DNA from 4 places in the Citrobacter sp. Igbk 17 genome. Region 4 is predicted to be linked to each of the others. Evidence: predicted binding sites of a transcription regulator. Region 4 holds the regulator's gene; each other region holds the start of a gene.
The links. Region 4 encodes CRP, which controls carbon source genes, mostly activating them, when cyclic AMP is high. Its sites were predicted from a motif close to ATGTGANNNNNNTCACAT; they were not measured.
Positions count from the first base shown of each region.

Region 1 (3,201 bases), on a different contig from region 4:
GGCATTGCGATGCCTGTATCAGCGGTAATCAGATTAACTGCCTGGAAGGGTCTGTTCCCACTATTCTCAATCGCGGCGGCTTTGCCGAGAAGCTACGGGCCGACTGGCAGTGGGTGATCCCGTTGCCGGAGAGTATCGATCTGGCGGCAGCCGGTCCCTTGTTGTGCGGCGGCATCACGGTGTTCAAACCGCTGCTGATGCACCATATCACCGCCACCAGCCGCGTTGGGGTGATCGGCATCGGCGGCCTGGGGCATATCGCCATTAAGCTGTTACACGCGATGGGTTGTGAAATCACCGCGTTCAGTTCCAACCCGGCAAAAGAGCAGGAAGTGCTGGCGATGGGAGCGGATAAGGTGGTCAACAGCCGCGATCCGGATGCGCTGAAAGCGCTGGCGGGGCAGTTCGATCTCATTATTAATACGGTTAATGTCGATCTTGACTGGCAACCCTATTTTGAAGCGCTGGCCTACGGCGGTAACTTCCATACCGTCGGCGCGGTGCTGAAGCCGCTGCCGGTGCCGGCATTCACCTTAATTGCCGGCGATCGCAGCATCTCCGGTTCGGCGACCGGCACACCGTTCGAACTACGCAAACTGATGAAGTTTGCCGGGCGCAGCAAGGTGTCGCCCACCACCGAGCTGTACCCAATGTCGCAAATTAACGACGCTATCCAGCACGTACGTGACGGCAAAGCCCGCTACCGCGTGGTGCTGAAAGCCGACTTCTGATGCCAGGCTCAGTCCCGCAAGGGGCTGAGCCTATTGCCCGTTACGAAACGCGAGCACCGCCTGGCGGCACTGTTCCGTCACATGCTCGATGTCGTGGTTCACATCGATGCGGGCAATATCGCGTTCATCCTCCTGCGGACACTCCAGCGCGTCAAATTGACTTTTTAACAAGCCCACCGGCATAAAATGCCCTGCCCGACGCTGCATACGCGCCAGAATGGTCTCGTAGTCGCCGTCCAGCCACAGAAAATGCACATTCGGACTGCCCTGACGCAATATATCGCGGTACTGTTTTTTTAATGACGAACAGACAATAAACCCGGTCTCATTCTTTTTATATAAACTGTATGAGGCATCATTTAATCGCGCTAACCACGGCAGTCGGTCTTCATCGGTTAATGGAATGCCTTCAGACATTTTATCAATATTTTTAGCGGGATGGAGATCGTCACCATCAATGAATTTTGCCGATAATACTGCGGCAATTTTACTGCCAATTAAAGATTTACCGCTACCTGAAACACCCATCAAAATATAACTTTCCCCGGCCATCGAAAAAACTCCAGATTCATATTCCATGGCGCGATACTACGCTTTCTACATTGGGGATTTCACGCTTTTTCAGCGCTGCTGATGAGAATTACAAGGCGCATCACGTTATGCGTAACATTGTAGTGTAACAATTTTCCAGCGTGATCTGCATCACAAATAATAACACTCAAAACCGTTTAAATGCTGCCGAGGTTACTACCTGACCAGTGAGGCATTTATGCAAGTCAAAACCCAATCCTGCGTTGTCGCGGGTAAGAAAACTGTTGCCATAACCGACCAAAATATTGAATGGGATAATAAAGGAACATTAGTACAAATTACCCGCGGCGGTATTTGTGGTTCCGATTTACATTATTATCAGGAAGGGAAAGTCGGTAATTTTACCGTTAAAGCGCCGATGATTTTAGGCCATGAAGTTATTGGTAAAGTGGTGCACAGCGATTCAAAAGAATTACATGAAGGTCAGTCGGTGGCGATTAATCCGTCGAAACCGTGTGGCCACTGTAAATACTGTTTGCAGCACGAAGAAAACCAGTGCACGGAAATGCGTTTTTTTGGCAGCGCCATGTATTTCCCCCATGTCGACGGCGGCTTTACCCGGTTTAAAACCGTCGATACCGCGCAGTGTATCCCGTACCCGCAAGAGGCCGATGAAAAAGTGATGGCCTTTGCCGAACCGCTGGCGGTCGCGATCCACGCCGCGCATGAAGCGGGCGACCTGCAGGGTAAACGCGTGTTTATCTCCGGCGTGGGGCCGATTGGCTGCCTGATTGTCAGCGCGGTGAAAACGCTCGGCGCGTCAGAGATTGTCTGTGCTGATATCAGCCCACGCTCGCTGTCGCTTGCCCAGCAGATGGGTGCCGACACGCTGATTAACCCGCAGCAGGACTCACTCGATGAGTGGAAAAAAGAAAAAGGCTACTTCGACGTCAGCTTCGAAGTCTCCGGTCATCCGTCCTCAATTACCACCTGCCTGGAAGTCACCCGCGCGAAAGGCGTGATGGTGCAGGTTGGCATGGGCGGCGCGGTACCGGACTTCCCGATGATGATGCTGATCGGCAAAGAGATCGCGCTCAAAGGCTCATTCCGCTTTACCACTGAGTTCAACACCGCAGTGTCGTGGCTGGCGAATAACGTTATCGATCCGCTGCCGTTACTCAGCGCCGAATACCCGTTTACCGAGCTTGAACAGGCGCTGATCTTCGCCGGGGATAAAACCCAGGCGGCGAAAGTCCAGCTCGTTTTTGCAGAAACAAAATAAGGAATAACATGATGAACGATCTTTTTTCACTGGACGGCAAAAACATTCTGATCACCGGTTCGGCTCAGGGTATTGGTTATTTACTGGCGACCGGGTTGGGTAAATATGGCGCTCAGATTATCGTCAATGATATTACGCCAGAGCGTGCTGAAGCCGCCGTCGCCAAACTGCAGCAGGAAGGGATTCGTGCCGTTGCTGCACCTTTTAATGTTACGCATAAACAAGATATCGATGCCGCCATTGACCATATCGAAAAAGACATCGGCCAAATTGATGTGCTGGTGAATAACGCGGGTATTCAGCGCCGCCATCCGTTTACCGAGTTCCCGGAACAGGACTGGAACGATGTAATTGCTGTTAACCAGACGGCGGTTTTCCTGGTCTCGCAGGCAGTCACGCGTCGCATGGTGGAACGTCAGGCCGGGAAGGTCATCAACATCTGCTCCATGCAGAGCGAACTGGGCCGCGATACCATCACGCCGTACGCCGCCTCAAAAGGCGCAGTGAAAATGCTCACCCGTGGGATGTGCGTAGAACTGGCACGCCACAATATCCAGGTCAACGGTATCGCGCCGGGCTACTTCAAAACCGAAATGACCAAAGCGCTGGTCGAAGATGAAGCCTTCACCTCCTGGCTGTGCAAACGTACGCCAGCTG
Region 1 covers NZ_JANEWI010000007.1:140,138-143,338, reverse strand. The annotation lists gene ahr (NADPH-dependent aldehyde reductase Ahr) at 1-731, shown strand, start outside; gene idnK (gluconokinase) at 762-1,283, opposite strand; gene idnD (L-idonate 5-dehydrogenase) at 1,501-2,544, shown strand; gene idnO (gluconate 5-dehydrogenase) at 2,556-3,201, shown strand, end outside.
Region 1: the regulator CRP is predicted to act here: its motif matches at 1,422-1,439, upstream of idnD (L-idonate 5-dehydrogenase).

Region 2 (3,201 bases), on a different contig from region 4:
GCGACCGGTGGTGAATACCTGTACGGTGATGCCGGAAGCAACCTGCTGCGTACCGCAAACAAAATCACTGGCGGGAGTTGCGGCGTAAATCAGGCCACGCCTGGTTGGACGCTGACCCGGCGACAACACTTCGACAATCGCGCTCTTGCCAGACTTGGCAATGGAGCCCAGCGCTTTTTCCACCACGTTTGCCAGACCGCCTTTCTTGTTGCCCGGAGAGGGGTTAGCGCTGCGGTCCGTTTTCCCCATATCGAGATAGTTGTCGTACCAGGCCATTTCTTCGAGCAGGCGTTTGCCCACCTCTTCGTTAATTGCCCGCGGGGTCAGAAGGTGGATGGCATCTCGCACTTCGGTCACTTCCGAGAACATCACGGTCGCACCGCAGCGAACTAACAGGTCGGAGGCATAACCGACTGCCGGGTTGGCCGTTACGCCAGAAAACGCATCGCTTCCGCCGCATTGCATGCCGACTACCAGCTCAGAAGCCGGACAGGTTTCGCGCTGGCGCTGATTGAGCTTTGCCAGATGGCGCTCGGCTACCTGCAAAATATCTTCTACCATGGATTTAAAACCAACGTGTTTTTCATCCTGCAGACTGACGATACTGGCGCTGTCTACCGGAATACTATTCACATCGTGCGTCCCTTCCAGCAGGCGCTCGGGCTGGAGTTTTTCGCAGCCAAGGCCGATGACCATTACTTCACCGCCGAAGTTTGGGTTCAGCGCAATATTGTGGATTGTACGAATCGGCACGATGGCGGCTGGGGCATTGATAGCCACGCCGCAGCCGTACAAGTGATTGAGCCCCACCACGCCGTCGACGTTCGGATAGTTGGGCAGCAGATCGCGCTCAATGATTTTCACGACATAATCCACCACGCCCGCCACGCAGTGCACGCTGGTGGAGATGCCGAGCAGATTCTTGGTGCCGACGCTGCCGTCAGCATTGCGGTATCCTTCGAAGGTATACCCCTCCAGCGGCGGCAGCGGTTGCGGAACTTTGGTTGCCAGCGGCAATGTTTCCAGTGGCGGCGCTTTTGGCAGTTCAACCATAGATTCATCGATCCAGCTGCCGCGTGGGATATCGCGAACGGCGAAACCTATTACTTCACCATAGCGGACAATTTCGCCGTGAGCAGGAATATCTGTTAGTGCCACTTTATGGCCCTGGGGGATATGCTCTATCAGCGTCAGTCCATCCGGAAAACGTGTCCCGGCTTTCAGACCATTGTCATTGACAATAATCGCCACATTATCTGTGTCGTGTACTTTAATATAAAACGCCGTTGGCGATTCTTGTCTAATTTCGATGTCGGCCATTGTCCAGTATTCTCCAGCCAGGTGGTGATAATAATTGTATGGGTGTTGATATGTTTAATCTAATTAAAAGCAATAAAGACTTGGTATTGTGAAATAAGAATGTCAGGAGATTAAACCTGAGAATGTGACCATGATCACTTAAACTCAGGTACACCACGCCGCCAGAGGTGGCAATACGTAAATGTGTGCATTAGCGCCCATGCTTATGTGCATCCGCCCAAGAGAATATTCTAATGACTTTTCTTTAGTGAGCATTTGCACAATGATTAACCTTGTCACGCTGATTATACTAAATCACGGTTTCATAGCACCTGATAAATTATTGCGTATTTTTATTGGCGGTAATTAATTATTAAAATGCCTGCCAAATAATAATAAAAGACATGTGCCTGAGGTAACCCGAGGTAAATAGTATGATACTGGATACGGTTGTAGAGAAAAAGAAAGGCACGCACACTCGTTATTTAATATTGCTGATAATCTTTATTGTTACGGCCGTTAACTATGCGGACCGTGCGACGTTGTCTATTGCCGGTACGGAAGTGGCGAAAGAGCTACAGCTTAGCGCCATATCAATGGGTTACATTTTTTCGGCTTTTGGCTGGGCTTATTTGCTGATGCAAATCCCCGGCGGATGGCTGCTCGACAAGTTCGGCTCGAAGAAAGTCTACACTTACAGCCTGTTTTTCTGGTCGCTGTTTACCTTCCTGCAGGGATTCGTGGATATGTTTCCGCTGGCCTGGGCGGGTATTTCAATGTTCATCATGCGTTTCATGCTGGGCTTCTCTGAAGCGCCGTCTTTCCCGGCTAACGCACGTATTGTGGCCGCCTGGTTCCCCACGAAAGAGCGCGGCACGGCATCGGCAATTTTTAACTCCGCGCAGTACTTCTCCCTGGCGTTATTTTCCCCGCTGTTGGGGTGGTTAACTTTTGCCTGGGGCTGGGAACATGTCTTTACCGTGATGGGGGCGATCGGCTTTGTGCTGACCGGGCTGTGGGTGAAATTGATCCATAACCCGACCGAGCATCCGCGTATGTCGCAAGAAGAACTGAAGTTTATCTCTGACAACGGCGCGGTGGTCGATATGGATCACAAGAAGCCGGGCGATGCGGCATCTGGTGGTCCTAAGCTGCATTATATCAAGCAGTTGCTGACTAATCGCATGATGTTGGGTGTGTTCTTCGGACAGTATTTTATCAATACCATCACCTGGTTCTTTCTGACCTGGTTCCCGATCTATCTGGTGCAAGAAAAAGGCATGTCGATCCTCAAGGTTGGTCTGGTGGCTTCTATTCCTGCGCTGTGCGGATTTGCCGGTGGCGTGTTGGGTGGGGTGTTCTCCGATTATCTGATTAAACGCGGCTCCAGTATTACTCTGGCGCGTAAGCTGCCAATTGTGCTCGGGATGCTGCTCGCGTCGACCATCATTCTGTGTAACTACACCGATAATACCACTCTGGTGGTGGCGTTGATGGCGCTGGCGTTTTTCGGAAAAGGCTTCGGCGCGCTGGGCTGGCCGGTGATTTCCGATACTGCACCGAAAGAAATAGTCGGTCTGTGTGGTGGTGTATTTAACGTATTTGGCAACGTCGCGTCCATCGTAACCCCGCTGGTGATTGGTTACCTGGTGAGCGAGCTGCACTCATTTAATGCTGCGCTGATGTTTGTAGGATGCTCGGCGCTGATGGCGATGGTTTGCTACCTGTTTATTGTCGGTGACATTAAACGTATGGAATTGCAGAAATAAACAAAGGTATAGGCGATGAATAACACGATATTCCCGAACAAATTTAAAGCGGCCCTCGCGGCGCATCAGGTGCAGATTGGCTGCTGGTCCGCGCTGGCCAATCCAATCAGTACCGAGGTATTAGGCCTGGCAG
Region 2 covers NZ_JANEWI010000005.1:49,938-53,138, reverse strand. The annotation lists gene garD (galactarate dehydratase) at 1-1,320, opposite strand, end outside; gene garP (galactarate/glucarate/glycerate transporter GarP) at 1,734-3,068, shown strand; gene garL (2-dehydro-3-deoxyglucarate aldolase) at 3,084-3,201, shown strand, end outside.
Region 2: the regulator CRP is predicted to act here: its motif matches at 1,443-1,460, upstream of garD (galactarate dehydratase).

Region 3 (3,201 bases), on a different contig from region 4:
CGACCATGCAGGTCCCAACAGCATGTCCTGCCAGACATCAATGGCGGTAAAGGCAAAACTACGCAGATATCCCAGCGGTACCAGCCCTAACTCTTTCGCACGCGATTCCGTCATCACAATCACGGCCGCAGCACCATCTGTTAACGGCGTGCTGTTGGCCGCCGTAACGGTACCGTGTTTTCTGTCAAATGCCGGACGCAACCGGGCGTAATCCGCCATCGTCGAGTTACCGCGAATATTGTTATCTTCTGAAAAAGGATCTTTAAAGGGGGGCGCGTAGGTTGTCATCACCTCATCCGCAAGTTTTCCTTCAGACCATGCCTGAGCCGCGCGCTGATGAGAACGGTGCGCCAGCGCGTCCTGCTGCTCTCGGGTAATACCATAGGTTTTGGCCATTTGCTCGGCGGTATCCCCCATGCGTAAACCGGTGGAATATTCAGCAACAGCCGGTGGCACAGGCATCAAATCGCGCAAGCGCAATCGGGAGAAGAGCTTCAGACGTTGTCCGGTTGTGCGGGCTTTATTGACATCCACCAGTACTCGCGCCAGCTTTTTGCTGACGCCAATAGGCAGAACGGAAGAGGAATCTGCGCCGCCGGCAATCCCAGCACGAATAGTACCGGCCATCAGGCTTTCTGCAACATTCGCCACGGCCTGAAAGCTGGTTGCACAAGCCCGGCTTACGCTGTAAGCATCCGTATGCACATTCATCCCGGTTCCCAGAACGATTTCCCGGGCAATATTGGGGGCTTCTGGCATTTGAACCACCTGGCCAAAAACCAGCTGTTCAATCACGTCAGCGGGTATTTCGCTGCGGGCCAGCAATTCACTAACAACCATTTTTCCCAAATCAACGGCGGGAATGCCATGAAACGCGGTAGCCTGACGGGCAAATGGCGTACGCAATCCGCTCACGATGGCGATACGGTCGCCCTGGCGGGTAACCAGCGGTAAAGCCTGACTCATAACACTCCCCTGTAAAAAATAAAAACAAGTGGTCTGACCTGATCACAGTCTTAACCAATTTTTTACATTTAGCCAAGCGGGGAGAAAAGAAAGTGAGAGCTATGACACAGTGAATAGTCACTGACTGTTACGAAAATGCCCTTGCCACCAGGTGACAAGGGCATTAGCAGAAGGGATTAACGCAAGCCCAGCTGGAAAATTAGCGTTTCAGCTTCACAGGCAAAAACAAAGTCGATATCCAGACGCACACCCTCAGACTCTTCAGTGAAAGTCGAGGTGATTTTGCAAGGTTCAGATTCCACGCTGCGTGCCTTCTCAGTCAGAGCGGCCAGCGTTTCTTCTGCCTCTGCGCGATTCGCGAACACGCGGCTGTAGGAAGCGGTGCAATCGGAGTTGTCCATGATGGTGCCAACATCCATACAGCAGCAAACCGGGGTTTCATCAGCACTGCATTTACTCATTGTAGATTTCCTCTGTATTCGCACCCGAGGTGCCAGATAAACGATAGGGACATTTTACGCTCCCATTATTCGCCTCTCCAGTCGTTAATTGTGCGAAATGAGATAAGTGACAGAAATCACACTTAAAAATGATCTAAAACAAAAATCGCCCAAACAGGTGAGTGCGCGCACCCGCAATTTTGCCAGCTGGATCGCGTTTCTTAGATCAGAATTGAAAATATTTATAAACATACTTGCAACATTCTGGCTGGTCCGACCTATACTCTCGCCACTGGTCTGATTTCTATGTGGTACCTCAGACCCTACACTTCGCGCTCCTGTTACGGCATGTAACATAGTTTGTATAAAAATAAATCTATGAGGTTATGGTCATGAGCCAGAAAACCCTGTTTACAAAGTCTGCTCTCGCAGTCGCAGTGGCAATTATCTCCACACAGGCCTGGTCTGCAGGCTTTCAGCTAAACGAATTTTCTTCCTCTGGCCTTGGCCGGGCATATTCGGGTGAAGGCGCTATTGCAGATGATGCAGGTAACGCCAGTCGTAACCCCGCGCTGATCATGATGTTTGATCGCCCTACTTTCTCTGCTGGTGCGATTTTCGTTGACCCGGATGTCGATATTTCCGGACGCTCACGTATTGGTAACGACGCCAGCCAGGATAATATCGCCCCAACCGCCTGGATACCGAACGTGCACTTTGTTGCCCCAATTAACGATCAATTTGGTTGGGGGGCGTCAGTTACCTCTAACTATGGTCTGGCAACGGAGTTTAACAATAATTATGCAGCCGGCTCGATGGGCGGAAAAACCGACCTGGAAACGCTCAACTTAAACCTGAGCGGCGCCTACCGTCTGAATAATCATTTTAGCTTCGGCCTCGGTTTTAACGCCGTCTATGCCAAAGCGAAGCTTGAGCGTTATGCAGGCGATCTGCCGCAGCAAATCGTTGCAGGCTCTGGTGGCCGGGTTCCTCCCGCACTGGCCGCACAATACCCGGCAGATACCCAGATTGCGCGCCTGAAGGGTGACGAATGGGGCTTCGGCTGGAACGCCGGTATTCTTTATGAAGTGGATAAAGACAACCGTTACGGTTTCACCTACCGTTCGGAAGTAAAAGTTGACTTCGACGGTGATTACCGCAGCAGCCTGCCATCAATGGACCGTATTCCCGCGCAGTTGCGCCCGGTGTTCGCGAGCCTGCCTGCTGGCACTAACGGCAACACAATCGACGGTTCACTTGATCTGAACCTGCCAGAAATGTGGGAGTTCTCAGGTTATAACCGCGTTGCGCCACAGTGGGCGGTTCACTACAGCATGGCATATACCAGTTGGAGTCAGTTCCAGGAGCTTAAAGCAAAAGGCAGCAACGGCCAGACTCTGTTCTATAAAGAAGAAGGTTTCAAAGATTCTTACCGTATCGCGCTGGGTACTACCTATTACTACGATGATACCTGGACATTCCGTACCGGTATCGCCTTCGATGATAGCCCAGTTCCAGCTAACCGCCGTTCCATCTCTATTCCGGATCAGGACCGCTTCTGGCTGAGTGCGGGTACCACCTATGCGTTTAATAAAGATGCTTCATTGGATGTCGGCATTTCTTATATGCACGGTCAGAAAGTGAAATTCGAAGAAGGCCCGTACTCCTTCGAATCAGAAGGGAAAGCCTGGCTGTACGGTATGAACCTGAACTACGCATTCTGATTTTCATCAGACGTAAAAAAGGTGAGCTTTTTAGCTCACCTTTTTATTTGCCTCAATTCCTTACTCAGAAT
Region 3 covers NZ_JANEWI010000004.1:75,280-78,480, forward strand. The annotation lists gene fadI (acetyl-CoA C-acyltransferase FadI) at 1-966, opposite strand, end outside; gene NNO08_RS03765 (YfcZ/YiiS family protein) at 1,143-1,427, opposite strand; gene fadL (long-chain fatty acid transporter FadL) at 1,799-3,130, shown strand; gene mlaA (phospholipid-binding lipoprotein MlaA) at 3,191-3,201, opposite strand, start outside.
Region 3: the regulator CRP is predicted to act here: its motif matches at 1,532-1,549, upstream of NNO08_RS03765 (YfcZ/YiiS family protein).

Region 4 (3,201 bases):
CGGTGTAAAATACGCACCCGGGTTGCGCCGTAGCCATTTTGCGTGACGAACAGTATCGTCATCAGGATCCAGTAAGGTTTTGGCAGGTGTAAAGCGCTACCCATTAGGCTTGCGATACTCAACATGACGCTGATGCGTCCGGCGTTACGCAGCGCCGGAGATTTCAACGACAAATAGTTTTTCAGTGCAGGAATTAACGGTAATCGACGCTGTTTATCAGCCATCAAATCCCGGGCATACAGTGGGCGTTGGGTACGCAGCACGCGGGCAATGCGGCTGAAATGCCAGTAGCAAAATTGTCCCACCGGATTATCCGGGTGCTGCCGGGCAATCTTCTCCAGGGTGCCGATCTGCTTTTCCATCGAAAAACGCGTCGGTAAGCGGTGATACAAAATGTCATCGGCCAGTACGCGTAGACGTTCCGCAACGGTGCGAGCATTCCAGCGAATCACCTGTTCAGCATGACTACGCTCGACCAGCTTTTGCACTTCTTCGGGCTGGTGCAGGCTAACGGAAATATGCTCCTGTAAATCCAGCGCTTCCTGGAAAACACGTAGCAAGCGTTTGTATTCATTATTGTGATGTGCCGACAGCATGTGCATTTGCTGGTAGCACTGGGTAATCAGATCCACGGCTTTCTGTTGACGGACCAGCAGGGGGGGTAGCGCTTTTTCGGGATCGGCATGCTGGGTCAACATGCTGTATTTAGCCTCACAGTAATCGGCTAATTCGCGGTACAACAAACTGAGTGATTCGCGCAGCGGTTGTTCACGCCACATCCAGAACCAGAACCAGTTAAACAGGCCGTACCATACTGTCCCCAGCGCGTAGATCAGCAATGGCTCCCAGACGGGCATGTTCCCGGCCAGACTCAGTGTGAAAATCGCCGCGATCAGTGAGGCGGGCAGAAGTCGTGCATGCAACGGGCTTAGCTCAGCAGTCACACCGAGAATCAGCGTCAGGCCGGTGAGGATCAGCGGCAGCGGTATAGTCTGTGCCAGCAGTAACTGCATTATCAGGCTGCAGCCGGCAAACAGCGACGCGCCAATCACTAAGCGTTTGAAAAAGCGCTTATGTGGGGTATCAAGACCCGCAATATTGCAACAGGCAGGGACGAGGGAGAACAACAGTCCCAGATGAAGCTGACCAATGATAAGACCGACAGCCACAGGTAAACATAGCACCAGCGTCTGTCGTAGTGCGTAGTTGATCTCGGGGTGATAAATCAGTCTTCGCCACATCGGAGCAAACAAAAATGGCGCATTACTACGTAACACGCCATGTCGATGGGATTAACGCGTGCCGTAGACGACGATGGTCTTACCATGTGCGGAGATCAGGTTCTGATCTTCCAGCATCTTCAGGATACGACCAACGGTTTCACGGGAACAGCCAACGATCTGGCCAATTTCCTGACGGGTGATTTTAATCTGCATGCCATCCGGGTGGGTCATCGCGTCAGGCTGTTTCGCCAGATTCAGCAGAGTCTGGGCGATACGACCGGTTACGTCGAGGAAGGCAAGGTTGCCCACTTTTTCAGACGTTACCTGCAGACGACGAGCCATCTGAGAAGACAGGCGCATCAGAATATCTGGGTTGACCTGGATTAATTGGCGAAATTTTTTGTAGGAAATTTCAGCGACTTCACATGCGGTTTTGGCACGTACCCAGGCGCTACGTTCCTGGCCTTCTTCGAAGAGGCCTAATTCACCAATAAAATCGCCCTGATTCAGATAAGAGAGGATCATTTCTTTCCCTTCTTCATCTTTGATCAGCACTGCCACTGAGCCTTTAACGATGTAATACAACGTTTCCGCTTTTTCACCCTGGTGAATCAGCGTGCTCTTCGATGGGTACTTATGAATATGGCAATGAGACAAGAACCATTCGAGAGTCGGGTCTGTTTGCGGTTTGCCAAGCACCATGCGCGGTTATCCTCTGTTATAAGCTGTCTCCAGAGCCAGAACACGACGCTGTCTCTGGGGTTGCAAAAATGTGCTTCCCGCTACCTGGGAAGGGGGCTGCTAAAAATAGATTGCAGCCTGTAATGTGATGTCCTCTGCATACATGCAGTACGTCAATGTATTACTGTAGCATCCCGACTGTTTTAGCATAGCTTTCGCCGTGTGTCTCCTGGTGTCTCGCTTCAGCATGACGCAGGTCGCCTTCCATTGCGAGAATTGTTATGTACGCGTAATCTGTCAGGAAAATTGAAACATTGGAGTTACGAAATATGCAAGCGCGTGTAAAGTGGGTTGAGGGGTTAACCTTCCTCGGTGAGTCCGCCTCAGGCCACCAAATTTTGATGGACGGTAACTCTGGTGATAAAGCGCCGAGCCCGATGGAGATGGTATTAATGGCGGCAGGGGGGTGTAGCGCCATTGATGTCGTGTCCATTCTGCAAAAGGGACGCCAGGATGTCACCAACTGCGAAGTGAAGCTCACCTCTGAGCGCCGTGAAGAAGCACCGCGTCTGTTTACCCACATCAATCTGCATTTCATCGTGACGGGGCGCGACCTGAAAGATGCGTCTGTGTCTCGGGCGGTTGATCTTTCTGCTGAGAAATATTGCTCCGTGGCGTTGATGCTGGAAAAAGCGGTGAATATCACCCATTCCTACGAAGTGATTGCTGCTTAACATATGATGCCGGATGGCGGCGTAGCCTTATCCGGCCTACATAACGATACCGACTCGTAGGCCCGATAAGCGTAGCGCCATCGGGCACATCCCATACATCACTCTATCTTTTTACCTTCCATCAGCCTCTGCACCAATGGCAGCATGATCAATTCCATCGCCAGCCCCATCTTGCCGCCCGGCACGACTAATGTATTGATATGGGAAATGAATGAACCCTGCAGCATAGCCAGCAGCCAGGGATAATCGATGCCTTCCAGATTACGAAAATGAATCACTACAAAGCTCTCATCCAGTGACGGAATACTCTTTGCCGCAAAGGGGTTGGAGGTGTCGACGGTGGGCACTCGCTGGAAGTTAATATGCGTGCGGGAAAACTGCGGCGTAATGTAATTGATATAATCGTCCATTGAACGAACGACCGAGTCCATTACCGCTTCACGTGAATGCCCGCGTTCGCTGGTATCGCGGGTGAGTTTCTGGATCCACTCCAGGTTCACAATAGGGACAACACCAACAAGCAGATCGACATGCCGCGCCACATTTTGTTGTGGTGTAACGAC
Region 4 covers NZ_JANEWI010000051.1:11,523-14,723, forward strand. The annotation lists gene NNO08_RS21230 (YccS/YhfK family putative transporter) at 1-1,241, opposite strand, end outside; gene crp (cAMP-activated global transcriptional regulator CRP) at 1,293-1,925, opposite strand; gene NNO08_RS21240 (OsmC family protein) at 2,234-2,638, shown strand; gene NNO08_RS21245 (phosphoribulokinase) at 2,737-3,201, opposite strand, start outside.